Regions from separate parts of the Streptomyces peucetius genome, predicted to be linked through region 1. Evidence: riboswitches for the same ligand, from Rfam matches in the RefSeq annotation. Region 1 holds a riboswitch; each other region holds the start of a gene.

Evidence for each region. Region 1 has a riboswitch for cobalamin ahead of OGH68_RS02445 (energy-coupling factor ABC transporter permease). Riboswitches for the same ligand answer to the same signal wherever they lie in the genome.
Region 2: another riboswitch for cobalamin. It lies ahead of OGH68_RS08055 (cobalamin biosynthesis protein); the one in region 1 lies ahead of OGH68_RS02445 (energy-coupling factor ABC transporter permease).
Region 3: another riboswitch for cobalamin. It lies ahead of OGH68_RS30825 (ABC transporter substrate-binding protein); the one in region 1 lies ahead of OGH68_RS02445 (energy-coupling factor ABC transporter permease).
Region 4: another riboswitch for cobalamin. It lies ahead of OGH68_RS24455 (ribonucleoside-diphosphate reductase subunit alpha); the one in region 1 lies ahead of OGH68_RS02445 (energy-coupling factor ABC transporter permease).

The regions. Positions count from the first base shown of each region.
Region 1 covers NZ_CP107567.1:508,421-515,690, forward strand. The annotation lists partial or broken gene OGH68_RS02410 (Rieske 2Fe-2S domain-containing protein) at 1-92, opposite strand, end outside; gene OGH68_RS02415 (hypothetical protein) at 413-682, opposite strand; gene OGH68_RS02420 (TIGR03618 family F420-dependent PPOX class oxidoreductase) at 999-1,445, opposite strand; gene OGH68_RS02425 (hypothetical protein) at 2,070-2,219, shown strand; gene dhaK (dihydroxyacetone kinase subunit DhaK) at 2,470-3,462, shown strand; gene dhaL (dihydroxyacetone kinase subunit DhaL) at 3,519-4,130, shown strand; gene OGH68_RS02440 (PTS-dependent dihydroxyacetone kinase phosphotransferase subunit DhaM) at 4,127-4,534, shown strand; cobalamin riboswitch at 4,630-4,826, shown strand; gene OGH68_RS02445 (energy-coupling factor ABC transporter permease) at 4,856-5,545, shown strand; gene OGH68_RS02450 (energy-coupling factor ABC transporter substrate-binding protein) at 5,542-5,889, shown strand; gene cbiQ (cobalt ECF transporter T component CbiQ) at 5,896-6,645, shown strand; gene OGH68_RS02460 (energy-coupling factor ABC transporter ATP-binding protein) at 6,642-7,270, shown strand, end outside.
Region 2 covers NZ_CP107567.1:1,741,805-1,749,074, reverse strand. The annotation lists gene OGH68_RS08060 (cobyric acid synthase) at 1-1,331, opposite strand, end outside; gene OGH68_RS08055 (cobalamin biosynthesis protein) at 1,328-2,278, opposite strand; cobalamin riboswitch at 2,371-2,509, opposite strand; gene OGH68_RS08050 (hypothetical protein) at 2,643-2,864, opposite strand; gene OGH68_RS08045 (inorganic phosphate transporter) at 2,876-4,108, opposite strand; gene OGH68_RS08040 (class II aldolase/adducin family protein) at 4,317-5,006, shown strand; gene OGH68_RS08035 (alpha/beta hydrolase) at 5,167-6,291, shown strand; gene OGH68_RS08030 (hypothetical protein) at 6,381-7,270, shown strand, end outside.
Region 3 covers NZ_CP107567.1:6,820,205-6,827,474, forward strand. The annotation lists gene OGH68_RS30815 (non-ribosomal peptide synthetase) at 1-3,613, shown strand, start outside; gene OGH68_RS30820 (MbtH family protein) at 3,610-3,819, shown strand; cobalamin riboswitch at 3,948-4,145, shown strand; gene OGH68_RS30825 (ABC transporter substrate-binding protein) at 4,183-5,220, shown strand; gene OGH68_RS30830 (FecCD family ABC transporter permease) at 5,217-6,230, shown strand; gene OGH68_RS30835 (ABC transporter ATP-binding protein) at 6,227-7,003, shown strand; gene OGH68_RS30840 (ABC transporter ATP-binding protein) at 7,108-7,270, opposite strand, start outside.
Region 4 covers NZ_CP107567.1:5,281,843-5,289,112, forward strand. The annotation lists gene OGH68_RS24450 (ribonucleotide-diphosphate reductase subunit beta) at 1-199, opposite strand, end outside; gene OGH68_RS24455 (ribonucleoside-diphosphate reductase subunit alpha) at 199-2,559, opposite strand; cobalamin riboswitch at 2,692-2,826, opposite strand; gene OGH68_RS24460 (GNAT family N-acetyltransferase) at 2,871-3,374, opposite strand; gene mctP (monocarboxylate uptake permease MctP) at 3,458-5,092, opposite strand; gene OGH68_RS24470 (DUF3311 domain-containing protein) at 5,089-5,370, opposite strand; gene OGH68_RS24475 (GntR family transcriptional regulator) at 5,549-6,313, opposite strand; gene OGH68_RS24480 (sugar ABC transporter substrate-binding protein) at 6,703-7,270, shown strand, end outside.

The DNA of each region.
Region 1 (7,270 bases):
ATGCGCTCACCCGCGAACGCGGTGGCGAACGCCCTGCCCTTGGGCACGCTCCCGGACACAGCGACCGGATACCAGAAGTTCGGATCGATCAGAAGTTCGGATCGATCCCGGTACGCCGGAGGTCCGACGTGGCCTCCGAAGGGTGATCAGGAAAGGATGGGGAACCGCTCTCCGGCCCGACCGGCACCGTCCCGCGTCCTACGATCTGTCCCTCCGACATGCTCTCGTCTCCCTCGGTGCGCTCGGGACTGCGGCTTGTGCCCATACCGACGGGTCACCCGGGCCGGGGCGCACGGGGCCGCTGTTCTCCGATCATTCTTTCCGCTTCCGCGAGCGTCACCCTGAACACACTCGGTGGGTGAAGAGTGGCCGAACGCAACGGCGTGCCCCGGGAGTCGTCAGTCGGGAAGGCTCAGCCAGACGAGGTGATGACCACGGCGACGGACCGGACACGTAGCCCCTGAGCCAGGTACGCGATCTCCATGGGCGTGCCGACCAGGCCGGCCGCCTGGAGGTCGGCGGCCACCAGTCGCGCTTCGCCGAGTGAGAGGTGGTGCAACTCGCGCAGGGCCCGCAACACGGGAACGAGGCTCCCCTCCTTGTGCGCGAGGCGAAGACCCGCGGCCCCGTGCTCGGTCAGCAGGGCCTGCCTGATCTCTTCCGGGGCTGGGCCCGTGTCCATCTCGCACCATGTGTCCGGGCAGGCTTGGCATTGCCCTTCAACGCCCCACCAGAGCCGGCCTCGGTCGATGAATTGGCCCACATCGCGGACCAGCTCGCCGCCACAGCGCGCGCACTGCGATGTGAGCTTCACTCCCTGACCGGCGGTGCCGGAGATCCCGCTCTGCGGAGTCAGGTGCATACCGGCCTCCTTTCTTGCTCGTCGAGTGACCAGTGCGGCGCGGCTCACGAGGACGACGTGATGTGCGAGTCCGCGGGCGGTGTGGTCGCCGTTCCCCGGCCGGGGTGGAGCCGTGCTGGTGGGGGCGATGCGCAGGTCAGGGGGAGGGCACCGGGCCGCCGGGCCGGAACCGCTCCACGCCGACGATGTGCCGCACCTTGACCGGGCGCACGATCACCGCGACCCGCTGCTCCCCCGGCATGATCCACTCGAAGCGCTCGCTGCCCAGATACTTGCGGGCCAGCCGGTCCATCCGGTCGTGCGCCTCCTGGCCCTCGACGAAGCGGGTCACCACACCGCTGATCTGCACTCGGTCGAAGGGATCGGTGGCGTCCGCGTGCGAGAGATAGACGCGGGGGTCGCGGCGCAGGTTCTCCTCCTTCACCCGGCCCACCGAGGTGTTGAAGGTCAGCTCCCCCTCGCCCTCCAGATCCACCCACATCGGACTCACCTGCGGTGCCCCGTCGGCGAACACGGTGCCGACGTACCAGAGGTTGGGTGCTTGCAGCCGGGCGCGGACGGCTTCGTCGAATGTCGCAGTCATCCCAGGAGGCTACCCACCGTGATCGGCGGGATGGCTCGGGGCGGGTAAAGCCGATGCCAGGGACCAGAGTTCAAGATCGATGCGGCGGGCATGCCGTGAGCACGGGAGTGCTGCGCCCGGTGATCGACAGTGCCCGGGCGGCGTGCTCGTTCATGAGTCCTCCGCAGATTGTCAGCCCACATTCTTGGGGGACGGCGGTAGGAACCAGGGGCACACACACGTCCGGTGGGCAGGCTCCAAAACCGGATGGCGTCGATACAAGCTCCGGCTCTCCGCGAAATCCGCCGCCCGCGACCGATGTGCCGCGCTCCTGGGCGGCGGCTACGGCCTCGTGAGCCCGGTGTCGGTCATGCGCGCCGCAGATGGTCGAGAAATGCGCGGGTGGCCGGGTGTGTGGGGGTGCGCGGCCACGCCAGGCGTCCCGTCACCGGGGGCGCGTCCGACAGGGGCAGGTAGCGGACGCCGGGGTGCGGGTTCGACGTCGCCCAGGCGTACGTCCGATCTGTCGAGGGCGCCCAGACCGGGCAGGTCTACACCCCATAAGGAACGTTTCCGTAGCTCAGGGCCCCATGCGAGTGGGGCCCTGTTCAGCGTGCGGACCTGCGCACGCGCGCCCGCCGGAGGATGCACGTCCTCGTCGGGGAGCAGCAAGCCCGTCTGGTGTGGCAGCTCGGTGACATCGGCTACGGAATCGTCGCCTGGTTCACCATGGTCGCCATCGCCCTCTCCTGCCGACAGCGCTGCACGCCCTGCGGGACTTCGAACGCCAGATGAAGGAAGGCAGCGGACTCGCACATCGCGTTCGACGCGTCGCTTCTCGGCAGCCCCCGCCTCGTCGATACTGGACATCGGCAACAGCAGCATCACCAGTTCCTGGCGACCGGTCAGTAGGGTCGGCATCAGCCCCGCCGGAACACCGCCCGGGGCCGCCGCAGACCGTCGGGCGCCACAACCCCATACATGCTGACTGATCAGACAGACCCCTGTTCAGGGGGCTGGCCGAGAACCTTCCCAGGAGGAACCGTTGAGGATGCTCATCAATGTGCCGGAGACCGTCGTCGCGGACGCGCTGCGTGGGATGGCGGCCGCGCATCCCGAGTTGGCCGTGGACGTGGACAACCGGGTGATCGTCCGGCGGGACGCGCCCGTCGCGGGGAAGGTGGCGCTGGTTTCCGGGGGCGGCTCGGGGCACGAGCCGTTGCACGGTGGGTTCGTCGGGCCCGGGATGCTCGACGGGGCGTGCCCCGGGGAGGTGTTCACCAGCCCGGTGCCCGACCAGATGGTCCGGGCCGCCGCCGCTGTCGACAGCGGCGAGGGCGTGCTGTTCGTCGTGAAGAACTACACCGGTGACGTCCTGAACTTCGACATGGCCGCCGAGCTCGCGGAGGACGAGGGCGTACGTCTGGCGAAGGTCCTGGTCGACGACGACGTGGCCGTGACGGACAGTCTGTACACGGCCGGGCGGCGCGGCACCGGGGCGACACTGTTCGTGGAGAAGATCGCCGGGGCCGCCGCCGAGGAGCGCGCTCCGCTGGAGCGGGTGGAGGCGATCGGCCGGCAGGTGAACGGGTCGTCCCGCAGCTTCGGCGTGGCGCTGAGCGCCTGCAGCACCCCGGCGAAGGGCGGCCCCACCTTCGACCTGCCCGCCGGGGAACTGGAGTTGGGCGTCGGTATCCATGGCGAGCCGGGGCGGGAGCGCCGCCCGATGATGACGTCGCGGGAGATCGCCCACTTCGCCGTCGATGCCGTCCTGGAGGATCTGCGCCCGTCGGGCCCGGTGATCGCGCTCGTCAACGGCATGGGCGCGACACCGCTGCTGGAGCTGTACGGCTTCAACGCGGAGGTCCAGCGGGTGCTGGCCGAGCGGGACGTGTCCGTGGCCCGCACGCTCGTCGGCAACTATGTGACGTCCCTCGACATGGCCGGCGCCTCGGTGACCCTGTGCCAGGTGGACGAGGAGCTGCTCAGGCTGTGGGACGCGCCGGTGCGGACCCCGGCGCTGCGATGGGGGTCGTGACCGGCTCAGCGCCGTACCGTCGTCGTCCGAACCGATCGACTCACCAGGGAGTTCCTGTGCTCGACGCCGAATTCTTCCGCCGCTGGCTGGCCGCCGTCGCCACCGCCGTGGACCGGGAGGCGGACCGACTGACCGAGTTGGACTCGGCGATCGGTGACGCGGACCACGGCAGCAATCTCCGGCGCGGGTTCACGGCCGTCGGCGCCGCGCTGGAGAAGGAGCCGCCGGCCACACCGGGTGCGGTGCTGGTGCTGGCCGGACGGCAGTTGGTGTCGACGGTCGGCGGCGCGTCGGGGCCGCTGTACGGGACGCTGCTGCGGCGCACCGGCAAGGCGCTGGGCGACGAGGCGGAGGTGACACCCGCGCAGTTCGCACAGGCGCTGCGGGCCGGGGTCGCCGCGGTGGCGCAGCTGGGCGGTGCCAAGGCGGGCGACAAGACGATGCTGGATGCGCTCGAGCCCGCGGCGGCGGCGCTCGGCGACAGTACGGAGTCGTTCGCCGCGGCCCGCGAGGCGGCCGAGCAGGGGGCGCTGGCGACGGTGCCGATGCAGGCGCGCAAGGGCAGGGCGAGTTACCTCGGTGAGCGCAGCATCGGGCACCAGGACCCGGGAGCCACGTCGTCCGCCCTGCTGGTCGCCGCACTGGCCGAGACGGTGGAGGCGCCGTGAGCGACGGCAGGCAGGTCGGGATCGTCCTCGTCTCCCACAGCCGGGAGGTCGCCGCGGCTGTCGCCGAGCTCGCCAAGGGGCTGGCGGGCGGCGGCACAGCGCCGGTGGCACCGGCCGGCGGCACATCGGACGGCGGTCTCGGCACCAGCGCGGAGCTGATCACCGCGGCGGCCGAGCAGGTGGACGGCGGCGCGGGCGTCGCGGTCCTGGTGGACCTGGGCAGCGCCGTGCTGACGGTCAAGGCACTGCTCGCCGAGGGCGACGAACTGCCCGAGGGCACCCGGCTGCTGGACGCGCCGTTCGTGGAGGGCGCGGTGGCGGCCGTGGTGACGGCCTCCGCGGGGGCCGATCTGGACGCGGTCGAGGCCGCGGCCTCGGAGGCGTACGGCTACCGCAAGCAGTGACGCGGGGCGGCCCGCGGCCGGGGGTGTGGCGAACGGCTCACCCGGCCGCGGGCCGATGCGCCCGTGCGCGGCTTGTGATGTCGCTGGTGGGCGCATTACTGTCACGGGGCCTTGGTGTTCGGGAAACCGGTGAAGTACCGGTGCGGCCCTCGCCACTGTGATCGGGAAGTCCGGCTCCACCCCCTCACGGGGAGCCACTGGGACACCGCGTGGACGCGCGGTGCCCGGGAAGGCGGAGCACGGGCGGCATGACCCGTCAGCCAGGAGACCGGCCAGGGTGCGTTGTCCATCCACGAGGTGCTGGAGAGGGTCTCCCACATCATGCATATCGCCGAGGGGTATCTGCCCCCGCTGCACGCGGCCGCCTGGGGCGTCGCGTCGGCCCCTTTCGTCGTCCATGGCGCACGGGCCCTGACCCGCGAGGTCCGGGCCAATCCCGATTCGACCCTGCTGCTCGGCGCGTCGGGCGCCTTCACGTTCGTCCTGTCCGCGCTGAAGATCCCGTCGGTGACCGGCAGCTGCTCGCACCCGACGGGCACCGGTCTCGGCGCGATCCTGTTCAGACCGCCGGTCATGGCGGTGCTCGGCACCATCACGCTGCTCTTCCAGGCGCTGCTGCTGGCGCACGGCGGTCTGACCACGCTCGGCGCCAACGTCTTCTCGATGGCGGTCGTCGGCCCCTGGGCGGGGTACGGCGTGTACCGGCTGCTGCGCCGGTTCGATGTGCCGCTGATGGTCGCCGTGTTCTTCGGCGCGTTCACCGCCGACCTGTCCACGTACTGCGTCACCAGTGTGCAGCTGGCCCTCGCGTTCCCCGACCCGGGGAGCGGTGTGCCGGGCGCGCTGGCGAAGTTCGGCGGGATCTTCGCCGTCACGCAGCTGCCGCTGGCGGTCAGCGAGGGCCTGCTCACCGTGCTGGTGATGCGGCTGCTCAGCCGCTCCAGCAAGGGTGAACTGACCAGGCTCGGCGTGCTGGTTCCGGGTACGAAGAAGGAGGCCGCGGTCCGATGAGCCGTAACGCGAGGATCAACACCCTGCTGCTGCTGGCCGTGGCGGCCCTGGCCGTCCTGCCCCTGGTCCTGGGACTCGGGGACCACAAGGAGGAGCCTTTCGCCGGCGCGGACGGGGAGGCGGAGGCGGCGATCACGGAGCTCGAGCCGGATTACGAACCGTGGTTCTCACCGCTGTACGAACCGCCGTCGGGCGAGGTCGAGTCGGCGCTCTTCTCCCTGCAGGCGGCGCTCGGCGCGGGTGTGCTGGCGTACTACTTCGGGCTGCGCAGGGGCCGGCGGCAGGGCGAGGAACGGGCCAGGGCCGCCGCAGAGGGCTCCGACACCACGACACCGGCGGCGTAGCCGCCGATGCTGCCCATCGACGTGGCGGCGCACAGCAGTCGCTGGCGCCGCCGTCATCCGTGCGAGAAGGCCGCCCTCGGGCTCGGCCTGACGGTGACCGCCGTCTGTCTGCCGCCGTGGCCGGGCGCCGTCCTCGTCGGCGCGGCTACGCTCGCCGTGCTGCTCGGTCCGGCCGGTGTGGCGCCGCGCCGGCTCTGGCGGGCGTTCCGCATCCCGCTGGGGTTCTGTGTCACCGGCGCCGTGCCGCTGCTGTTCGCGGTGGGCGGCCCTGACGGCCCGGTCGCGTTCGCGCCGGACGGGCCGCCGGAGGCCGTGCGGCTGCTGCTGCGCACCTCGGCCGCCTCGCTGGGCGTGCTGCTGTTCGCCTTCACGACGCCGATGTCGGACCTGCTGCCCCGGCTGGTGAAGGCGGGCGTGCCGCCCGCGGTGGTCGACGTGGCGCTGGTGATGTACCGCATCAGCTTTCTGCTGCTCGACGCCATCGGCAACATCCGCCAGGCCCAGGCCGCCCGCCTCGGCCACACGACCAGGGCCGCCGCCTGGCGCTCGCTCGCCGGCCTCGGGGCGACCGCGTTCGTGCGCGCCTTCGACCGGGCGAGCCGGCTCCAGACGGGGCTGGCGGGCCGCGGGTACGACGGCACACTGCGCGTGCTGGTGCCCCGGGCCCCGGTGTCCCGCACGTTCCTCGGCGGGGTCGCCGCGCTGCTGACGGGCATCGTCGTCCTCACTCTCGTGCTCGAAAGGTTTGCCCTGTGATCGTGGAACTCGTCGACGCCGGTTACGCCTACGAGGACGGACCCGCCGTGCTCAGCGGCGTCGGTCTCGGCCTTGCGGAGGGCAGATCGACCGCGCTGCTCGGACGCAACGGCAGCGGCAAGACGACCCTGCTGCGGCTGCTGAGCGGCGGGCTGCGGCCCGCGACCGGCCGGCTGCGCCTGTGCGGCGAGCCGGTGACCTACGACCGGGCCGGGCTGACCCGGCTCCGTACGACGGTGCAGCTGGTTCTGCAGGACCCGGACGACCAGTTGTTCGCGGCATCCGTCGAGCAGGACGTGTCGTTCGGGCCGATGAACCTCGGACTGGACGAGGACGAGGTACGGGCCCGGGTGGACGAGTCCCTGGCCGCGATGGACATCGTGGCGCTGCGCGACCGGCCCACGCATCTGCTCTCGTACGGGCAGCGCAAACGGGCCGCGATCGCCGGCGCGGTGGCGATGCGGCCGCGGGTGCTGATCCTGGACGAGCCGACCGCGGGGCTCGATCCGCACGGGCAGGAGCGGCTGCTCGAGGTGCTCGGTGGTCTGGGGGCGGCGGGGACGACGGTCGTCATGGCGACGCACGACGTCGATCTCGCCCTCCGCTGGGCCGACGACGCCGCCGT
Region 2 (7,270 bases), 1.2 Mb from region 1:
TGCGCGGCCACCTCCCGGAGGAACGCGCGCCGGAAGGCGTCGCTCTCCAGCGACCCGTGCCAGTGCGTCCCCCACACGGTGCCGACGCGGCAGCCGTCCAGGAAGGGTTCCCCGCCCGTCACCTCGGCGACGCCGTGATGGATCTCGTAGCCCTCGACGTGCTCGCCGAGTGCCTCGCCGACGGGCCGCTCAAGCGTCTTCTCCCGCGCGAACCGCACCCGAACCGGCAGCAGCCCGAGCCCTTCGACCTCACCGGCCCTGGACTCGACGTCGTCCTCGATGCGTTCGCCGAGCACCTGGAAGCCGCCGCAGATGCCCAGCACCGGGCGCCCCTCCGCCGCCCGCCGCGCCAGGGCGTCCGCGAGACCCCGCTCCCGCAGCCACGCCAGTGCCCGCACCGTCCCCCGGGTGCCCGGGACCACGACCAGATCGGCGTCCACGAGCTCCTCCGCACGGTCCACGAACCGCACCACCACGCCCGGTTCGGCCGCCAGCGCGTCGACATCGGTGAAGTTCGACATCAGCGGCACCGCGCAGACCGCGACCCGCAGCACGTCCTCACCGACGGGTGCCGTCACGGCCGACTCGCGTACCGCGCCCCGCAGGGACACCCGCAGACCGTCCTCCTCGTCGATGCCGAGCCCGTGCGCGTACGGCAGAACACCGTAGGTGCGCCGCCCGGTGAGGCCGTGCAGCATGTCGAGCCCCGGCTCGAGCAGCGACACGTCACCGCGGAACTTGTTGACCAGATAGCCCGCCACGAGCGACTGGTCCTCGGGGCCCAGCAGCGCCGTCGTACCGAAGAACTGCGCGAACACCCCGCCCCGGTCGATGTCGCCGACCACCAGCACCGGCAGCCGGGCCGCCCGCGCGATGCCCATGTTCACGATGTCCGTGCGCCGCAGATTGATCTCGGCCGGACTGCCCGCCCCTTCACAGATCACGGCGTCGTACGTGCCCCGCAGCTCCTCCAGGCATGCCATGACGGGCTCGAACAGCTCTCGTTGCCGGTTCCCGTGGTAGCCCTTGGCGCTCATCTCACCGACGGGCCTGCCCATCAGCACCACCTGGCTGGAGCGGTCGCTGCCGGGCTTGAGCAGCACCGGATTCATCAGCGCCGTCGGCTCCACACGCGCGGCCTGCGCCTGCATCGCCTGAGCCCGCCCGATCTCCGCGCCCTCACGCGTCACGAACGAATTGAGGGACATGTTCTGCCCCTTGAAGGGCGCGACCTTCACCCCCTGCCGCACCAGCCACCGGCAGATCCCGGCCGTGACGACGCTCTTGCCCGCGTCCGAGGTGGTCCCGGCGACCAGCAGCCCACCGCTCATGTCCGCCTCCGCTTCAGTGCTCCCGCCGCGAGCCGCGCGCCCGTACAGACAACCAGGGCCGCCGCCCCGACCCGGCGCGACAGCCGCACGGCCCGCTCGATGTCGCCGAACTGCACGGCCCGTCCCGTCCCGCCCAGCACCGGCCGGTGCTCGACCCGCCCGCCGTACGAGAGGGTCCCGCCCAGCCGCACGCCGAGCGCGCCCGCGAAGGACGCCTCCACGGGGCCCGCGTTGGGGCTCGGATGCTTGCCGGCGTCGGCCCGCCAGGCCCGTACGGCGCCCCGCGGGTCCGGCCCGCAGACGGCCGCCAGCACGGCGGTCAGCCGTGCGCCCGGCCAGCCGGCCACATCGTCCAGGCGGGCCGACGCCCAGCCGTAGCGCCGGTGTCGGGGCGACTTGTGTCCGACCATGGCGTCCAGGGTGTTCACCGCGCGGAAACCCACCAGCCCGGGCACGCCCGCCACGGCGCCCCACACGAGGGCACCGACGACCGCGTCGGAGGTGTTCTCGGCGACGGACTCGACGACGGCGCGCGCGATCTGCTGCTCGTTCAGGGCCTGCGGGTCCCGACCGCAAAGATGCGGAAGCCGCTCCCGCGCCGCCTCGACGTCCCCGGCGGCCAGCGCGTCACCGATCGCCGCGGCCTCGCGCCCGAGTGTCGTGCCTCCGACGACGGCCCAGGTGGCCGCGGCGGTCAGGGCGACGGAGGCCGTGGGGGAGCGGCGTACGGCGTGGGCAGCCAGGGCCGCCGCGGCCACGGCGCCGCCCGCGCACACGGCGGCGTGCAGGACGCCCCGGCCGCGGTGGTCACGCCACAGGGCACGCTCGACGGCGCCCGCGACCCGCCCGAACGCGGCGACCGGATGTCCCCGGCGGGGATCGCCGAGGAGTCGGTCGCCGATGAGGCCGGCTGCGGCGCCGTACAGGAAGATCCGGTCGGCACGCACGGGATCAGTGGGCCGGGAAGTGCTGGAGTCCGACGGACAGGGCGGTACCGCGGCCGGGCATGGCAGGAGTCCTCACTCAGGGTCCGCGCCCTGGTTCGACGTGACGGGCGGCGAGAGTTCCTGGCTCCCCGGGTGGTTGCTCCCCCGGGTGACAGTGGCGGGACCGCGCCGGATTCGCACCGGACTTCCTCTTCTGCCGCCGTTGATGGCCACGGCAGTCCACCACGTGCGCGAACGCCCGTCAACTCACCCTTGACCTGCGGCGGGACAGTGTGCCGAGTCCCACACCGGCGGACACGCGCAGGCCGGGCCGGACCCACCCGCGGGTGGCTCCGGCCCGGCCTGCGGGCGGACTGTCGGGACGTCAGGCGACGATCAGATAGATCCCGTAGGACACGGCCGCCGCGCAGAGCGCGAAGCAGGCGTACGCGCCGCTGCGGGCCAGCAGGCCGGAGCCTCCGGCCTGCTGCGCGGCCTCCTGCTTGGTCAGGCCCACGATGCCCACGGTGAACAGGCCCACCAGGGCGACGGTGGCGACGAGGCTCACGCCGAACACGGAGCCGAGGGCTACCCAGTCGATCTTCATGCTGCTGTTCCTTACACCGTGGCCGTACGAGCCGACTCGGGCTCGGCCGGGGCGGGGATCGTGGTCTTGAAGTCGCCGGCGGGCGGCGGGGTGACGGCCGCGATGGCGGTCGTGACGACTCCCGCCGGCTCGTCGGCCGCCGTGTCGACGTCGTTGACGTTGGTGTGGTCGACGACCTGGCGGCGCGAGATGAACCAGATCGCGATGCACGAGGCGACGAGGAAGACGGCGACGGCCGCGACACCCCAGTCACCCTGCTTGGTGACGAACTCGGAGCCCGCCGCGACGAGGCCCGCGGCCGGCAGGGTCAGGCCCCAGGCCACGAACATCCGGGTGGCGGTCGACCAGCGGACCACGCCGCCCTTGCGGCCGAGGCCCGCGCCCATGACGGCGCCGGAGCAGGAGTGCGTGGTCGACAGGGAGAAGCCGAGGTTCGAGGAGGCGAGGATCACGCTGGCCGCGCTGGTCTGGGCGGCGAAGCCCTGCTGCGGCTGGAGGTCCGTGAGGCCCTTGCCCATGGTGCGGATGATGCGCCAGCCGCCGAGGTAGGTGCCGAGCGCGATCGCCACACCGGCCGAGACGATGACCCACATCGGAGGGTTGGACCCGGGGGCGAGGACGTTGCCGGCGACAAGGGCCAGCGTGATGATGCCCATCGTCTTCTGGGCGTCGTTGGTGCCGTGGGCCAGGGAGACGAGGCCGGCGGAGGCGATCTGCCCGGCGCGGTACCCCTTGGCGGTGGCCTTCGCGTCGGTGTTCCTGTCGACCCGGTACGTCAGCCGGGCGGCCAGCATGGCGGCGAGGCCGGCCACGACCGGGGCCGCGACGGCCGGGATGAGCACCTTGGTGACGACGACGCCGCCGTTGACCCCGGCGAAGCCGACCGAGGCGACCGTGGCGCCGATCAGACCGCCCATGAGGGCGTGCGAGGAACTGGACGGCAGGCCCACCAGCCAGGTGAGCAGGTTCCATAGGATGGCGCCGACGAGCGCCGCGAAGATGACTTCAGGTGTGATGCCTGATTCGTCGACAAGTCCGCTGGAGATGGTCTTGGCGACCTCCACGGAGAGGAAAGCGCCGACGAGGTTCAGAACGGCGGACATGGCCACCGCGGTCTTGGGCTTCAGTGCGCCGGTCGAGATGGTCGTCGCCATCGCGTTGGCGGTGTCGTGGAAACCGTTCGTGAAATCGAACACGAGCGCTGTCACGATCACAATCGCGAGCAGCAGTGTGATGTGTTCCATTTACCCAGGCAATCGTTTGACGTCATTGACGCGAGGACCGTAGGCAACCTGGATGAACGGAAGGTGAACTGGGTTGGGCGCTGCGGTGTCCCCAAGTGCGGTCGACCGATTCCGCTTGTCCGATTTCGAACCTTCCCGGCGCTCACGGCAGCCACTCGAACACTGTGCGTGTTCCCGCGGCCGCGGACCCGGTGACAGGATCGCCGGCATGACTGATGAGGCGACCGGTGAAGCGACCGGTGAGGCACGGCGGGACGAGATCGAACAGGCGTGGCGGGACCTCGTGGACACCGCCCGCAGGACGGCGGCTGAAGGACTCGTCGTCGGCACATCGGGCAACGTCTCCGTACGGGTCGGCGAGCTCGTCCTCGTCACCCCTAGCGGAGTGCCGTACGAGCGGCTCACGGCGCGGGACACCGTCGCCGTCGACCTCGACGGCAGACAGGTCCTCGGTGACCTGGAACCCACCAGCGAGCTCCCGCTGCACCTGGCGGTCCACCGCGAGACCGGCGCCCGCGCCGTCGTGCACACCCACGCCGTGCATGCCACCGCGGTCTCCACGCTCGTCCCGGAGCTCCCGCCGATCCACTACATGACCGCCGCGCTCGGCGGCCCGGTCCGCGTCGCCCCCTACGCCCTCTACGGCACACAGGAGCTGGCCCGGAACATGCTCCACGCCCTGCGGGACCGTACGGCCTGCCTGCTGCAGAACCACGGGACCGTGACCTACGGCGACACCCTGCCCCAGGCGTACGACCGCACGGCGCAACTGGAGTGGATGTGCAGCGTCTGGCTGACGGCGTCGTCCGTCCCGGGCCGCACGCCGAGCCTGCTGACCCCGGCCCAGCTCGCGGCCGCGTCCACCTGCCTCGCCACGTACGGCCAACCGACCCCCTGACGCCTGCGGCGGGCTTGTCCCCTACCCGCCGCTTCCCGAACCGGGGGCGCAGTCCCCGGTTCGGGAAGGGGGGAACGGCCCCGCCCGCAACCCGCCCGCGCAGCCACACGCGCGGCCCCTCCCACTGGCCCCCGCCCCCGCCCGCCCCGACACTGGACCCGTGCGCCCGGCTACAGCGACGGCAGCGGCCGTCACCACACTGATCGGCGTCGGCGCCGCCGCAGTCGCGGCAGGCCGCTACGCGAGCCACGCCGCGCTGCGCGGTACCCGACGGCCCCTGCCGGGCGACCCCCGGCTCACCGTCCACGCCACGGCCCCCGGCCGGATCGTGCTGACCCGCAGCCTGGCATCGCTGCGCCCCGGCACGTACGGACTCGAGGGGACGGGCGTCCACGCGGTCGTGGGACCGGTGCTCGACGGCGTCCCGCACGACGCGGACACGGTCGTACGCCGGCTCGTGCGCGTCACGGAGGGTGTCCTGCAGCCCGGCACCCGGGTCCGGCTCACCCCGCAGGTGCACAAGGGCGACCCCTACGCCGCGCTCGGCATCGAGCACTCCGAGGTCCTCGTCCCCGGTGAGCTCGGCGCGCTCCCCGCCTGGTTCGTACCCGGGGCGCGCGCCACCTGGGTCATCGCCGTGCACGGCCTCGGCACCACCCGGGAACACACCATGAACGTGTTCGACTTCCTGCTCGACCAGCACTTCCCGGTTCTGTCCCTCGCCTACCGGGGCGATGCCGGTGCTCCCCGGCCGCCGGACGGTCTGGGCCATCTCGGCGACTCCGAGTGGCGCGACCTCGACGCGGCCGTCCGGCACGCGGTCCGCCACGGCGCCGAGCGCGTCATCGTCCACGGCTGGTCCGTCGGCGCCTCGATGGCCCTGCGCACCGCCGCCAACTCCGGTCTGCGGGACCGGATCAGCGGCGTGGTGCTGGACTCGCCCGTGCTCGACTGGGAGGCGACCGTGCGCCGTCTGGCCGCTGCCCGCAGAACGCCCGCCCCGCTGCTGCCTCTGGCGGTGCGGGCCGCGCAGGGCCGCACCGGACTGCACCACGACCGGCTCGCCGAAGCCGTCGACCCCCAGACGCTGGGTGTGCCGACGCTGATCTTCCACGGCCCCGACGACTCCCTGGCGCCCTGGCACCGCTCACGCCAACTCGCCGACCGCCGACCCGATCTGGTCACCCTCCACACGGTCGTGCAGGCGCCGCACGCCGCCATGTGGAACGCCGACCCGACGAGGTACCAGGAAGTCCTCCGCCGCTTCCTCACTCCCCTCATGTAAGGCGTGCAAGAGCAGGTCGGGCGGCTGCGCGGCCCGGCCCATGGGGTTCCGTTTGGGCTTTCGGGCCGTCAGCGGGAAGACTGCACCCCGTGACGTCCCGAAAGCCTGATGAGCAATTGGCGCGCAACTCCAGACTCCGTCTTGTCCGCCCGCGGTCCCTGGCCACCGCACGAACGGCCGTGACGACCCGGCGCACGCGCCCGTCGCCCCGGCCGCCGGAGGGCACGCCCGCACCGGCCGAGCTCGCGCGGCAGGCGCGGTCGGTGCTCGCCGACGCCGTGCGGGTAGCCCGCTGGGCGGCCGTGGAGCGCGGTCCCGGCGCGGCCAGTTCCATCGCGGAGGCCCGGGAGCGGGCCGCGGTCGCGCTGGACATGTCCGCGGACCAGGTACGGGCCGGCTGGGACCGCGCCCGCCTCGCCGGTCTCATCGAGCTGCACGGCGAAACGGCACGCCCCGGCTGGCGGCTGCGCGCCTGGGACCGGGACGACATGGCCGTGCTGCGCGGCTGGGTCGCCCTCTTCGACGCCTGGTCACTGGTCCACCCGGCGCCCGGGGACGTCGCTCCCGCGGCGGTCGCCGAGGTGGTGGAGGCCGTGCCGCAGGTGCTGTCCCTCCTCCAGCTGTCGGCCGGGCCCGTGCTCAAGCCGGCCCTGGCGGACCTGCTCGAGCAGCGCGTCGCCGAACTCCGTGAGGAGCGCTGCGAGGTCCCCTTCGAGACCCGCCCCGAACCGGGCACCGGGCCGGGCGCCGACGAGGCGCCCGCCGCCGCGCTCCTCGACTGGGCGCTCGAAGGCCTGTCGGCCGTCGGCGCCCTGACCCTCGAGTGCGGCCAGGCCACCCTCACGCCGCTCGGCAACTGGGCGGTGTGGGTCAAGCTGGAGCAGATCTGCGTCGCCGCGCAGAGCCCCGCCGGAAACATCGAGCAGTCCGCGGAGGACATGCTCCGCGGCTGCGCACGCCTCACCCCCGGCCCGGCCCG
Region 3 (7,270 bases), 6.3 Mb from region 1:
CACCCTGGTGCTGCGCACCGATGTCAGCGGCGACCCCAGCTTCACCGAGCTGCTCGCCCGGGTCCGCGAGACCGACCTGGCGGCGTTCTCCCACGCCGACGTGCCGTTCGAGTCCGTCGTCGAGAAGCTCAACCCGACGCGCTCCCTCTCCCGGAACCCGCTGTTCCAGGTGATGGTCGGCTACCACGCCCGCACCGGCGCCGAGTTGCAACTCCCCGGCCTCGGGCTGGAGTACGTGCCGTTCCGGATCCGCTCAGCGAAGTTCGACCTCGTGTTCAGCTTCACCGAGCACACCCCGGACGACGGCGGCACCGGCTCGCTGAACTGCCGTCTGGAGTTCGCCACCGAACTGTTCGACGAGGAGACCGCGGAGCGGCTCGGCGACCGGCTCCGCAGGCTGGTCGCGGCGCTCGTCGCCGCCCCGCGACAGCCCCTGTCGCAGGCGGAGATCCTCGCCGACGACGAACGGCGGCTGGTCCTGGAGGGATTCAACGGCGCTGCGCGCGAGGTGGACGAGGAGTCGTTCCCGGCCCTGTTCGCGCGGCGGCTCGCCGAGCGGCCCGACGCGGTCGCCGTCGTCGACCGCTCCCGCTCGGTGACGTACGCGCAGCTCGACGCCCGTGCCAACCGCATCGCCCGGCTGCTCGCCGCGCGCGGTGTCGGTGCGGAGAGCGTGGTCGGCGTGGCCGTGCCCCGGTCGGCGGACATGATCGCCACGGTGGTCGCCGCGCTGAAGCTGGGCGCCGCGTTCCTGCCGCTCGACCTGGTCCACCCCGGCGACCGCCTCACCTACATGATCGAGGACTCGGCGGCGGCCCTCGTGGTCGGCACCGAACCGGTCGCGGGGAAGATCCCCGACGTGGCGGGCGTCCCCGTGCTCCTCCTCGACGCCCCGGACACGGCAGCCGAGTCGGACGCGCTGTCCGACGCGCCCCTCGGCGTCGCCCCGATCGCCCTGGACCAGGCCGCGTACGTGATCTACACGTCCGGCTCGACCGGCCGGCCGAAGGGTGTGGTCGTGCCCCACGAGGGCATCTCCAGCCTCGTCGCCACGGCCGTCGACCGGATGGGCCTGGAACGCGACAGCCGGGTGCTCCAGTTCGCGTCGATCGGCTTCGACGTCTTCGCCTTCGAGCTGTCGATGGCCCTGTGCCACGGAGGCCGGCTCGTCCTCATCACCGACGAGGCCCGCGTCGCCGGACCGGCGCTCACCGACTTCCTCGCGGACCAGCGGATCACGCACATGATCCTGCCTCCGTCCCTGGTGTCGGCGCTGCCGCCCGGCTGCGAACTGCCCGAGGGGTCGACCGTCCTGGTCGGCACCGAGACCGTGCCGCCGGACCTGTTCGAGCGGTTCGGCGCCACGGCCCACCTGATCTGCGCCTACGGCCTCACCGAGGCGACGGTCAACTCCACGCTGTGGCCCGCCCGCGAGCACGGCGGCAGCCCGTCCGGCCGGGTCCCCATCGGCCGGCCCGACCCCAACACGCGCTGCTACGTGCTCGACGACCGTCTGCGGCCCGTCCCGCCCGGTGTGGTGGGCGAGCTGTACGTCTCCGGGCGCGGCCTCGCCCGCGGCTACCTCGGCAAGGCGGGTCTGACCTCGGAACGGTTCGTCGCCGACCCGTTCGGGGAGCCCGGCAGCCGGATGTACCGGACCGGTGACCGGGCCCGCTGGCGCCGGGACGGCAACCTCGACTTCCTCGGCCGGGTCGACACCCAGGTCAAGGTGCGGGGCTTCCGGATCGAACTCGGCGAGATCGAGGCGGCGCTCGGCGGACACCCGTCGGTCGCCCAGGCCGCCGTACTGCCCGACCGCGACGGCGACATCGTCCGCCTGATCGGCTACGCGGTGCCCGAGGCCGGTGAACTCGACCCGCAGCAGCTGCGCGCCCATGTGGCCGGGCTGCTGCCCGAGTACATGGTCCCGGCGCTCGTGGTGCCGCTGGGCGGGCCGCTGCCGCTCACGCCCAACGGCAAGCTGGACCGCAAGGCGCTGCCCGCGCCGGACTGGTCGGCGATGACCGGCGACGCCCGCCCGGCCACCGAGACGCAGGCCCGGCTCGCCGAACTGTTCTGCGAGATCCTCAAGCTGGACGGCGTCGGCGTGCACGACAACTTCTTCGCGCTCGGCGGCCACTCCATGGCCTCGATGAGGCTCCTGGGCCGTATCCGCACCGAGTTCGGGGTCGAACTGAGCATCAGGGACGTCTTCGACGCGCTCACGGTGGCCGGCATCGCCGGCAAGCTGGAGGGCGCGGCCGCCGCCCGTCCCGCGCTGCGCCCCGCCCAGGAGCGCGACGAGCCGCTGCCGGTCGCGCCCGTCCAGCGCCCGCAGTGGGAGTCGTACCACCGGAGCCCCGGTTTCGACCACGCGCTCGTCCTGCGCTCCACGGGCGGGATCGACGAGGACGCGCTCTCCGCCGCCCTCGCCGATGTGGTGGCCCGGCACGAGCCGCTGCGCACAGCGTTCACCGAGCGCAGCGGCGCGGCGTTCCAGCGGCCGGCCCAGGCCCCGGCGCTCGCCGTGGAGTCGTGCGCCGGCCTCGACGCCCGCCTGGCCGAACTCGCCGCTGAGGCACCGGACCTGGAGACGGAGGCACCGCTGCGGGCGCGCCTGCTCACCGGCCCCGACGGCAGCCAGGCACTGCTGCTGACCATGCACTACCTCGCGGTGGACGAATGGTCGGTGGTCCCGCTGTTCCGCGACCTCACCGCGGCCTACGCGGCCCGTACCGAGGGCCGGGCACCGGCCTGGGAGCCGCTGCCGGTCACCTACGCGGACTACACCCGCTGGGCGCACGAGGTCCTGGGCGACCTCACCGATCCGGACAGCCGGGGCGGGCAGCAGCTCGCCTACTGGCGCCGGACGCTGGGGGACGTACCCGCGAAGCTGGCGCTTCCGGCGGACGGCCCGCGCCCGGCGGCCTCCGACGGGTCCGGCCGAGCCGCCGACCATGTCGGGTTCGTCCTCGACGAGGAGCTGCACGCGGCCGTGGACGGGCTCGCCCGCGCCACCGGCACCAGCATGTTCATGGTGCTGCACTCGGCCCTGGCAGCCCTGCTCACCGCCCACGGCGCCGGCACCGACCTGCCCATCGGTACGATGGTCGCCGGCCGCACCGACGACCAGCTCGCCGACCTGGTCGGCTGCTTCCTCAACACGGTCGTCCTGCGCACCGACACGGCGGGCGACCCGACCTTCGCGGAGCTGCTGACCCGGGTGCGGGAGACCACGCTGAGCGCCCTGGACCGGCAGGACGTCCCGTTCGACGAGGTTGCCCGGGCGACCGGTCTGCCGCCCGAGGGGCCGCAGGTCATGGTGGTCCACCACGAGCAGGCCGACCTGGAGCAGCTGGAAGGCGGTGTGGGCTCGCTGGAGGCCGTACCGACCGGCTCGGCTCGGGCGGACCTGACCCTCAGCTTCTACGAGCCGCGCGGGGAGGGCCCGGTGCACTGCGGGCTGATCCACGCGACCGACCTGCTGGGCACCGCCAAGGCGCGGCGGCTGGCCGACGAACTCCAGGCGCTGCTGCGCACCGTGGCGGCCGATCCTGAGCGGCCGCTCTCCGAGCTGTTCACCGTACCGTCCAAAAGGAGTGACAACGCATGAGCACCAACCCGTTCGAGGACCCGCAGGGCACCTTCCTGGTCCTGGTCAACGACGAGAACCAGCACTCGCTGTGGCCGTCCTTCGCCGAGGTGCCGGCCGGGTGGCGGACCGCCTTCGGCCCGGACACCCGTGAGACGTGCCTCGCCCACGTGGAGTCGAACTGGACAGACCTGCGCCCGGCGAGCCTCGTCGCCCGGCAGGGCTGACGCGGGCCCGCCGTGCGGCCACCCCGCGGTGAGGAGCGATCCCGCCGCGGGGCGGCGGCGTTCGCACGCGCCGTCGACCGTCCCGGGCGGGAGGCCAGGCCGCTCCCCGGCCGACTCGCGGGGCGCTGTGGTAGCTTGCGCAAGCCAGTCGCACTCCGTACGAGGACGTACGTGAGTCAGGGAATCCGGTGCGAATCCGGAACTGACGCGCAGCGGTGAGGGTGACGGGCGGGCACACAGCCACTGGACCACGGGAACAGGTCCGGGAAGGCGCCTCGTCCGGGAGACCCCGAGTCCGAAGACCTGCTGGCGGACCGTACGAACGGGCCTCGCGCAAGGGCCCTCGACGCTGAGGAATCCGCTGTGCCCATCACGCACGCCAAGACCCTGTCCACCCTGCTCCTGTGCGGGGCCCTGCTGCTGACCTCCGGGTGCGGCACGGGCACGTCCGGCCCATCGGCGTCGGCGCCCTCCACCGAGTCCCGAGTGATCGACAACTGCGGGCGGAAGGTGTCCTTCGCGGGTGACGGGCCGCGGCGCGCGGTCTCGCTGAACCAGGGGACCACCGAGATCATGCTCTCCCTCGGCCTCGCCGACCGGATGGCGGGCACCGCCATGTGGACGGACCCCGTGATGAAGGGGCTGGAGAAGGCCAACGCCGGCGTTGAGCGGCTGGCGGAGAACAACCCGTCCTTCGAGAAGGTGCTCGACACCGAACCCGACTTCGTCGCCGCCTCGTTCGCGTCCACCCTGGGCAAGGGCGGTGTGGCCACGCGGGAGCAGTTCGAGCAGCTGGGCGTGCCCACCTACCTCTCCCCGTCGGACTGCCAGGGCAAGGACAACAGCGGCGACGGCGACGGTGTCCGCACCGCACCACTGAGCGTGGACACGGTCTACGGCGAGGTGCGCGACCTGGCCCGCGTCTTCGGCGTCGAGGAACGCGGCGAGGAACTGGTCGGCCGGCTCCAGGCACGGGTGGAGAAGGCGACGGCGGGCCTCGACGCCTCGGACGTCACCCTCCTGTACTGGTTCGCCAACTCCGAATCCCCCTATATGGCGGGATGCTGCGGCGCTCCCGGCATCATCACCCGAGAACTCGGCGCGAAGAACGTCTTCGACGACACCACGGAGGAATGGCCGCAGATCAACTGGGAAACCGTCGCCGACCGCAACCCCGACGTCCTCGTGATCGGCGACCTCACCCGGAAGTCGCAGACCGCGGAGAGCGCCGCGAAGAAGATCGCTTTCCTGGAGTCCGACCCGGTCACCCGGAACATGGACGCGGTACGAAACAAGCGGTACGTCCTGCTCAGCGGCCAGGCCATGAATCCGACGATCCGCACCGTCGAGGGCGTCGAGCAGGTCGCCGCCGCCCTGCGCGCGCACGGCAGGACGAAGTGACGGCGACCCTGTCGCGCACGGCGGTGGGGCTCGTGATCCTCGTCCTGTCCGTCGCCCTCGCCATCACCGTCGGCCCGGCGGACATCGGCATCGTCGACGTCTGGTCCGCCGTAGCCTCCCATCTCGGCGGGGACGCCTCCGGCCTCACCCCGATCCGCGACGGGATCGTGTGGAACCTCCGGCTGCCCCGCACGCTGCTGGCAGCGGTGTGCGGGGCCGGACTCGCCGTGTGCGGCGCGGTGATGCAGTCCCTGCTGCGCAATCCGCTCGCGGATCCCTTCGTCCTCGGAGTCTCCTCCGGGGCCTCGACCGGAGCCGTCGTCGTGGTGGTCCTCGGCGTGGGCGGGGGAGCGCTCTCGATCTCCGGGGGCGCCTTCGTCGGCGCCGTGGTCTCCTTCGCGCTGATGCTGGTGCTGAGCCACACGCTCGGCGGCACCACCGACCGGGTGGTGCTCTCGGGTGTCGCTGCGATGCAACTGTTCTCCGCGCTGACCTCCTTCGTCGTGGTCACCTCCGCCGATGCCGAGACCACTCGGGGCGTGCTCTTCTGGCTGCTCGGCTCGCTCAGCGGCGCGGGCTGGGCCGACGTACGGCTCTGCCTCGTGGCCCTCGCGCTCTGTCTCGTCGTGTGCCTGGGACACGGCCGCACCCTCGACGCGTTCGCCTTCGGGCAGGACGCGGCGGCGACGCTGGGCGTGAACGTGGCCCGTACCCGGCTGGTGCTGCTGACCGTCACGGCGCTGCTCACGGCCGCTCTGGTCAGCTCGGCGGGCGCCATCGGCTTCGTCGGGCTCGTCCTGCCCCATGCCGCCCGCGCCCTGGTGGGACCGGGCCACGGCAGGCTGCTGCCCGCCGCCGCGCTGGGCGGAGCCGTCTTCCTCGTGTGGATCGACACCTTCGCCCGTACCGTCCTGGAACCCCAGGAGGTGCCCGTGGGCGTCATGACCTCCCTGGTCGGCGTGCCCGCCTTCGTCCTCGTGCTCTACCGGGCCCGGAAGGCCACCTCATGACACTCGAAGCGGACCGCGTCTCACGCACGGCCGACGGCCGGCTGATCCTCGACGGCGTCAGCCTCGGCCTGCGCCCCGGCGCCGTGACCGGGCTCCTGGGGCCGAACGGATCCGGGAAGTCCACACTGTTGCGTCTGCTCGCCGGGGTCCTCGCTCCGGCCTCGGGGGTCGTCACCCTGGACGGCGATCCGCTGCACGGGCTGCACCGCCGGGACGTGGCCCGTCGCGTGGCCGTGGTCGAGCAGCAGGCGGACACCCTCGTCGAGCTGACCGTCGCCGACGTCGTACGCCTGGGGCGCATCCCGCACCGGCGCGCCTGGGCGCCCGCCGCGCCGGGGGAGGAGAAGGCCGTTCAGGCCGCGCTCGAGCGCACCGGTCTGGCCGATCGCGCCGGGCAGCCGTGGCGCACCCTGTCCGGAGGCGAGCGCCAACGCGTCCAGATAGCCCGCGCTCTCGCGCAGGAACCGCGCGAACTGCTCCTCGACGAGCCGACCAACCATCTCGACATCCAGCACCAGTTGGACCTGCTGGAGCTGGTCGCCGAGCTCCCCGTGACCTGCCTCGTCGCCCTGCACGACCTCAACCTCGCCGCGATGTACTGCGATCACGTCGTCCTGCTCGACCGTGGGCGGCTGGTGGCCCAGGGCACCCCGTGGGAGGTGCTGACCGAGGGCCGGATCGCCGACGTCTACGGCGTGCGGGCCGTGGTCGGCGACCCGGACGCGAACGGCCGCCCGCACATCCGGGTGGTGGGCATCGGCGCCCGTAGGTGAGACCGCACGCGGCGTCCCGGCAGCGCGCCGACGGGGCTTCGGTGCCGGGACGGCAGGGTGCCCCGGTGCCGGGACGCCCCGTCGTCGCGTCCGCCGCGCGGTCGTCAGCCCGCCGGAGTGGCGGAGCCGACCGGGTCCAGGCCCTTCCCCGGCGCCTCGTCGTCCGCCGACTCCCGCCGGCTGTCCGACCACGCCTCCCACAGCGCGGCGTACCGCCCGCCCGCCGCGACGAGTTCGTCGTGCGTGCCGGTCTCGACGATCCGCCCC
Region 4 (7,270 bases), 4.8 Mb from region 1:
CCAGCCGGCCGATCAGATGCTGCTCACCGGGGGTGAGCTTGGCCAGGTCGGCGACGTCGGAGTGGAGGTCGACCTCCTCCACGTGCCAGGTGTTCTTGATGGCGTCCCGGTAGCGCTCGTAGAAGTCCGGGTAGCGCATGGGCCGGAGGGTGAGTTCGAAGCCCGGGTCGAGCAGGTTCTTGGCGTTGTTCTCCGACATTACTGACAGGCCTCGCAGGACTCGGGGTTCTCCAGGGAGCAGGCGACGGCCTCTTCGGGGCTCGCCTGCACGGGCACGGGCACGCTCGCGGACGCGGCGCGGGCGATGCGGGTCGCCGGGCGCGAGCGCAGGTAGTAGGTCGTCTTCAGGCCCTGCTTCCAGGCGTACGCGTACATCGAGCTGAGCTTGCCGATGGTCGGCGTCTCGAGGAACAGGTTCAGCGACTGGCTCTGGTCCAGGAACGGGGTACGGGCCGCGGCCATGTCGATCAGACCGCGCTGCGGGATCTCCCAGGCCGTGCGGTACAGGGCGCGCACGTCGGCGGGGACCCAGCCGAAGCCCTGCACCGAGCCGTTCGCCTCGCGCAGGGCCTCCCGGGTCTGCGCGTCCCACACCCCGAGCCTCTTCAGCTCGTCCACCAGGTAGGAGTTGACCTGGAGGAACTCGCCGCTGAGGGTCTCGCGCTTGAACAGGTTGGACACCTGCGGCTCGATGCACTCGTACACGCCGGCGATCGAGGCGATGGTGGCGGTCGGCGCGATGGCGAGCAGCAGGGAGTTGCGCATGCCGGTCTCGGCGACCCTGGCGCGCAGCGCCTCCCAGCGCTCGGGCCAGTTGAGCGCGGTGCCGTAGTGGTCGGGGTGCAGCACGCCGCGTGCCGTGCGGGTCTCGGTCCAGGCCGGCAGCGGGCCGTTGCGTTCGGCGAGGTCGCAGGAGGCCTCGTAGGCCGCCAGCATGATCCGCTCGGCGATCCTCGTGGAGAGTGCCTTCGCCTCGGGCGAGTCGAAGGGCAGCCGCAGCTTGAAGAAGACGTCCTGCAGGCCCATCGCGCCCAGGCCCACCGGGCGCCACCTGGCGTTCGACCGGCCGGCCTGCTCGGTCGGGTAGAAGTTGATGTCGACGACCCGGTCGAGGAAGGTCACCGCCGTGCGGACGGTCTCGTCCAGCCGGTCCCAGTCGATCCCGCCGTCGGCCTCCTCGTCGACGAACGCGCCCAGGTTGACCGAGCCCAGGTTGCACACGGCGGTCTCGCCGTCGTTCGTGACCTCGAGGATCTCGGTGCACAGGTTCGAGGAGTGGACGACCCGGCCCGGCTCCGCGGTCTGGTTGGCGGTGCGGTTGGCGGCGTCCTTGAACGTCATCCAGCCGTTGCCGGTCTGCGCGAGGGTACGCATCATCCGGCCGTACAGCTCGCGGGCAGGGACGGACTTGCGGGCCAGCCCGGCGGCCTCCGCCCGGCGGTAGGCGGCGTCGAACTCCTCGCCCCACAGGTCGACCAGCTCGGGGACGTCGACCGGGGAGAACAGCGACCAGTCGGTGTCCGCCTCGACGCGGCGCATGAACTCGTCGGGGACCCAGTGCGCGAGGTTCAGGTTGTGCGTACGGCGGGCGTCCTCGCCGGTATTGTCGCGCAGCTCCAGGAACTCCTCGATGTCCGCGTGCCAGGTCTCCAGGTAGATCGCGGCGGCGCCCTTGCGCCGGCCGCCCTGGTTCACGGCGGCGACCGAGGCGTCGAGGGTCTTCAGGAACGGCACGATGCCGTTGGAGTGCCCGTTGGTGCCCCGGATGAGTGAACCGCGGGCGCGGACGCGGGAGTACGAGAGGCCGATGCCGCCCGCGTGCTTGGAGAGGCGGGCGACCTGGTGGTAGCGGTCGTAGATCGAGTCGAGCTCGTCGAGCGGAGAGTCCAGCAGGTAGCAGGACGACATCTGCGGGTGGCGGGTGCCGGAGTTGAAGAGGGTGGGGGAGGAGGGCAGGTAGTCGAGTCGGCTCATCAGCCCGTACAGTGCGGCCACTTCGTCCACCGCGTGTGTGGTGTCGTCCTTGGCGAGTCCGGACGCGACGCGCAGCATGAAGTGCTGGGGCGTCTCGATCACTTCGCGGGTGATCGGGTGCCGCAGCAGGTAGCGGCTGTAAAGGGTGCGCAGACCGAAGTAGCCGAACCGGTCGTCCCCCTCGGGGTCGATCAGCGCGTCGAGCCGGTCCGTGTGCAGCGCGACGAACGAGGCCGTGCGGTCGGCGATCAGACCCTCGCGGTGGCCGACGGCGACCGAGGCGGAGAAGGACACCGCGCCCTGCCCGGCGGCCTCCTCCGCGATCGTGCGGGTGAGCAGACGCGCGGCCAGCCTGGAGTAGGCGGGGTCCTCGGAGATGAGGCCCGCGGCGGCGTCGGTGGCGAGGGAGCGCAGTTCGGCCTCGTCGGACCCGGCGTGCCGGCCGCGCAGCGCGGCGGCGGCGACCCTGCCGGGGTCGGTGTCGGCCAGGTCGGCCGTGAGGTCCGTCAGGAGCCGCAGCAGGGCGGTCCCGGGGCCGTCCTCCTGCCGGGTCGCTGAAACCGGATCGGCTGGCGCGATGGTCATGTGGTGCTCTCCCTCGCTCGGTTCTGGGCCGGCGGGGAGGCGGGGGCCGTGGCGGCGCGTACCTGGACAGCACGGCGCACGGCGTCCACCGGCCCATCCGCGAGGCCCGGACGTCTGGGCATCCGGATCGGTCGAACCGGATGCGCCGTCGGCAGGTCGTCGGACTCGTAACGGGCACGGCGAAGCGCACCTGAACACACCGTTGCGGGACAGTTCCGGATTCGCACCGGATTCCCCTGCGGCGACAGCGAGATGAGCATACATGTGGGGGCGGTTGGCTGAGCCACCCCCCACATGTTGTGTCGGGAGGTCTAGTAGAGCTCCAGCGCGTACGTCAGCAGCGGGACGGCCGGGATGGGGGACCAGTCCCGTTCGGGGGTGCGTACGAAGCCCAGCCGGCCGTAGACCCGGTGCGCCGCGTACATCGTGGGTTGCGTCGACAGCACCAGCCGTACGCAGCCGGGCGTCGCCCTCGCCCGTTCCGCGCAGGTGCGCACCAGCGCCTCGCCCGTGCCGCGGCCGCGTGCCTTCTCGTCCACGGCAAGCATCCGGAACTCGGCCTCGCCGGGCACCGCGATGTCGGCGAACGGGCCGCCGTCCGGCACGAACGCGACCCCGCCGAGCAGCGTGTCCGCCTCGTCGACGGCGACGTACACCTCTGCTTGCGCGTCCCGGCTCGCGACGTCGCGGAGCACGTCGGCGTACGGGTCCTCCTCGCCGAAGTCCAGCAGCCCGCCGTCGATGTACGCGCGGCACGTCAATTCGCCGAGCGCCGTGTACTCCTCGGGGCGGATTCTCCTGATGGTGATGTCCATGCCCGGCAGTGTGCATCAGAGCACGGCGAAGGGCCGCCGCATTTCCCCGGGGGGAGGTGCGACGGCCCTCGGCGCGCGATCGGTCAGTGACCGCCGGGCGCGCCGGCCGTGGCCGGCGGGAGCTCGACCTTGACGCCCGGGTCGCCCGCGTCGGCGGTGTAGTCGGACGGGCTGGTCTCGTCGATGCCGTCGGGGGCCTTGGCCGCCCGCAGGACGAAGGTGAGGACCACGGTCACGACGACGTTCAGCACGAACGCGGTGAGACCGATGTAGCCGATCTCGCCGATGCCCGGGATCATGTCCGACGAGCCGCCGAAGTGCTTCTGGGTCGGGCTGGCGACGCCGTACGCGGCGGCCGTGCCGTAGATCATGCCGACCGCCCAGCCGCCGATGAGCGCCCAGCGGTGGAACCAGCGGGTGAACAGGCCGCCCACCAGCGCCGGGAAGGTCTGCAGGATCCAGATGCCGCCCAGTAGCTGGAAGTTGATGGCGACCGTCTTGTCCATGGTGAGGACGAAGACCAGGGCGCCGACCTTCACCAGCAGCGAGACCAGCTTGGAGACCTTGGTCTCCTGCGCCGGTGTCGCGTCGGGTTTGATGAAGTCCTTGTAGATGTTGCGGGTGAACAGGTTCGCCGCGGCGATCGACATGATGGCCGCCGGGACCAGGGCGCCGATGCCGATGGCGGCGAAGGCGACGCCCGCGAACCAGGCGGGGAACATGTTCTCGAACAGCTGCGGGATGGCCAGCTGGCCGTTCTTGACGTTCACTCCGGCCGCGATCGCCATGAAGCCGAGCAGCGCCAGCAGACCCAGCATCACCGAGTACAGCGGCAGGATCGTGGTGTTGCGGCGGATCACCTCACGGCTGCGCGAGGAGAGCGTCGCCGTGATCGAGTGCGGGTACATGAAGAGCGCGAGTGCCGAGCCGAGCGCCAGGGTGGCGTAGCCCCAGTGACCGGCGTCGCCGGGCACGAGCGCCCCGGTCGGCTTGCCCGTCGCCTCGTTGACCTGCGAGAACTTCTCACTGGCGCTGGCGAAGATCGCGTCGAAGCCACCCAGCTTGATCGGGATGTAGATGATCGCCACCGCGATGACGATGTAGATCAGGGTGTCCTTGACGAAGGCGATCAGTGCCGGCGCCCGCAGACCCGAGGAGTACGTGTAGGCCGCGAGCACACCGAAGGCGATCAGCAGCGGAAGGTCCTTGACGAACCAGTTGGTGGTCTCGCCGCCGCCGACGCCCATGACGTCGAGCACGGCCTGGATGCCGACCAGTTGGAGCGCGATGTACGGCATCGTGGCGAGCAGGCCGGTGAGCGCGACCGCCAGGGACAGGCCCTTGGAGCCGAAGCGGCCACGGACGAAGTCCGAGGTCGTCACGTACCCGTGCTTGTGCGACACCGACCAGAGCCGCGGCAGGAAGGTGAAGATCAGCGGGTAGACGAGGATCGTGTACGGGACGGCGAAGAAGCCGGCCGCGCCCGCCGCGTAGATGGCCGCCGGCACGGCGACGAAGGTGTACGCCGTGTACAGGTCGCCGCCGAGCAGGAACCAGGTCACCCAGGTGCCGAACGAACGGCCGCCGAGGCCCCATTCGTCGAGGCTGTTCTCGTTGGCGGCCTTGCGCCAGCGCGCGGCCAGGAAGCCCATGACCGTGACGGCCACGAAGAAAAAAATGAAGACGGCGAGTGCTACGCCGTTGACGCCCTCGTTCATTGGGACGCACCCCCCTTGCGGGCGCGCTGGTCACGCTGCCACAGCTTGTACGCGATCATCGTCAGGATCGTCGAGATCAGCACCCAGAGCATCTGGTACCAGTAGAAGAACGGCATCCCGATGAAGGTCGGGTCGACCTTCGCATAGGAGCCGACCCAGAGCATCGCCACGAACGGCGTGAAGAGGCAGAGGGCGATGATCACGCGCACCGGTGTGACGACCGGCTGTGGCGCTTCGGGCGCTTGTGGCGCGTCGGGCGCATCGGGTACTGCTGACATGCGGCTCCGTCCCCTCACTGGTCACCTTTGTAATGGGCACGAAATCTAGGCGAGCCGTTCGCGCGCAGTCACCCCCCGTCCGTATATCGGTACGGCAACGACTGCCGGTCGGGCGGCGCAAAACGGGACATGGCGCCGCAACACGTTGCGGCGCCATGTGTGCTGGGGTGGGCGGAGGTCAGTCGCCCGGGCGCTGGAGCCGGGCGACGAACTTGTACCGGTCACCGCGGTAGACCGAGCGGACCCACTCCACGGGCTCGCCCCGGGCGTCCAGCGAGTGGCGGGAGAGCATCAGCATCGGCAGGCCCACGTCCGTGCCGAGCAGCCCGGCCTCGCGCGGGGTGGCGAGCGAGGTCTCGATCGTCTCCTCGGCCTCCGCGAGGTGGACGTCGTACACCTCGGCCAGTGCCGTGTAGAGCGAGGTGTACTTCACCAGGCTGCGGCGCAGTGCCGGGAAGCGCTTGGCGGACAGGTGCGTGGTCTCGATGGCCATCGGCTCGCCGCTGGCCAGCCGCAGCCGTTCGATGCGCAGCACCCGGCCGCCGGCCGTGATATCGAGCAGTCCGGCCAGGGTGTCGTCGGCCGTGACGTATCCGATGTCCAGCAGCTGGGACGTGGGCTCCAGGCCCTGTGCGCGCATGTCCTCGGTGTACGAGGTGAGCTGGAGCGCCTGCGAGACCTTGGGCTTGGCGACGAACGTGCCCTTGCCCTGGATGCGTTCGAGCCGGCCCTCCACGACCAGCTCCTGGAGCGCCTGGCGGACCGTGGTGCGCGAGGTGTCGAACTCCGCGGCGAGCGTCCGTTCCGGCGGTACGGGTGTGCCGGGCGGCAGGGTCTCCGTCATGTCCAGCAAGTGCCGCTTGAGCCGGTAGTACTTGGGTACGCGCGCGGTACGGGTCTGTGCCCCGCCCTCGGCCTCGGTGCCGCCCCCGTCCGTGGTCATGGCCCGCCTTCCCGACTGCTGTGCTCCTGCCGTCACCGGCTCCTCCGTCTCCAGCCCTGTCCGGCCGATCCCGCCGGGCTCGCGTGCCCTGGCACGCCCGCTCGCTGACCCGGCCTGATCGGCCGGGCAGGACCTGGCGGCTCACATGGTGGCACGGACCGGTCACGGGTCGTCGCCCTCCCTCAGGTGTCGGTCCGATAACGGACACGACAGCCCTTCTTATACACCCTTGACACCCCTAAAGGTCTAGGCCAAGCTCCCGGTACTGGTCTAAACCATTAAAGATCAGGTCCCGGCCCCAGGGCAGAATCTCGGCGCGTGTCCGTCAAGTGCAGCGCGACTCCCGGGTGGTGGGGGGGCAACTCTTGCATCCCTTTGAGGAGGGTGGCGTGAAGCGCAAGCTCGTAGCAGCAATTGGTGCGGTGGCCATGATGGCTTCGGTCGCGGCGTGTGGTTCCGACGGAGGTGACAACGCCTCTAAGGACCCCAAGGACCGCAAGGAGACCCTCACCGTCTGGCTGATGGTCGACGCCCAGAGCACGTGGCCCGAGCTGGTCAAGGATGTCAACGCCCAGTTCAACAAGAAGTACCCGGGCGTCAAGGTCGACGTCCAGTACCAGCAGTGGGCGGACAAGGCCAAGAAGCTCGACACGGCACTGGGCGGCGACAAGTTCCCGGACGTCGTCGAACTCGGCAACACCGAGACGATGCAGTACATCCTCAACGGGGCGCTCGCCGAGATCGACCCGAAGAAGTACGACAACTCCGACACCTGGATCCAGGGCCTGAAGGACACCTGCTCCTTCGAGGGCAAGCAGTTCTGCGTGCCCTACTACGCCGGCGCCCGTGTCGCCATCTACAACACCGACATGCTCAAGAAGGGCACGGGCAGCGACAAGCTGCCCGCGACCGAGGACGAGCTCCTCGCGGCGATGGACAAGGTCGGTGCCGAGTACG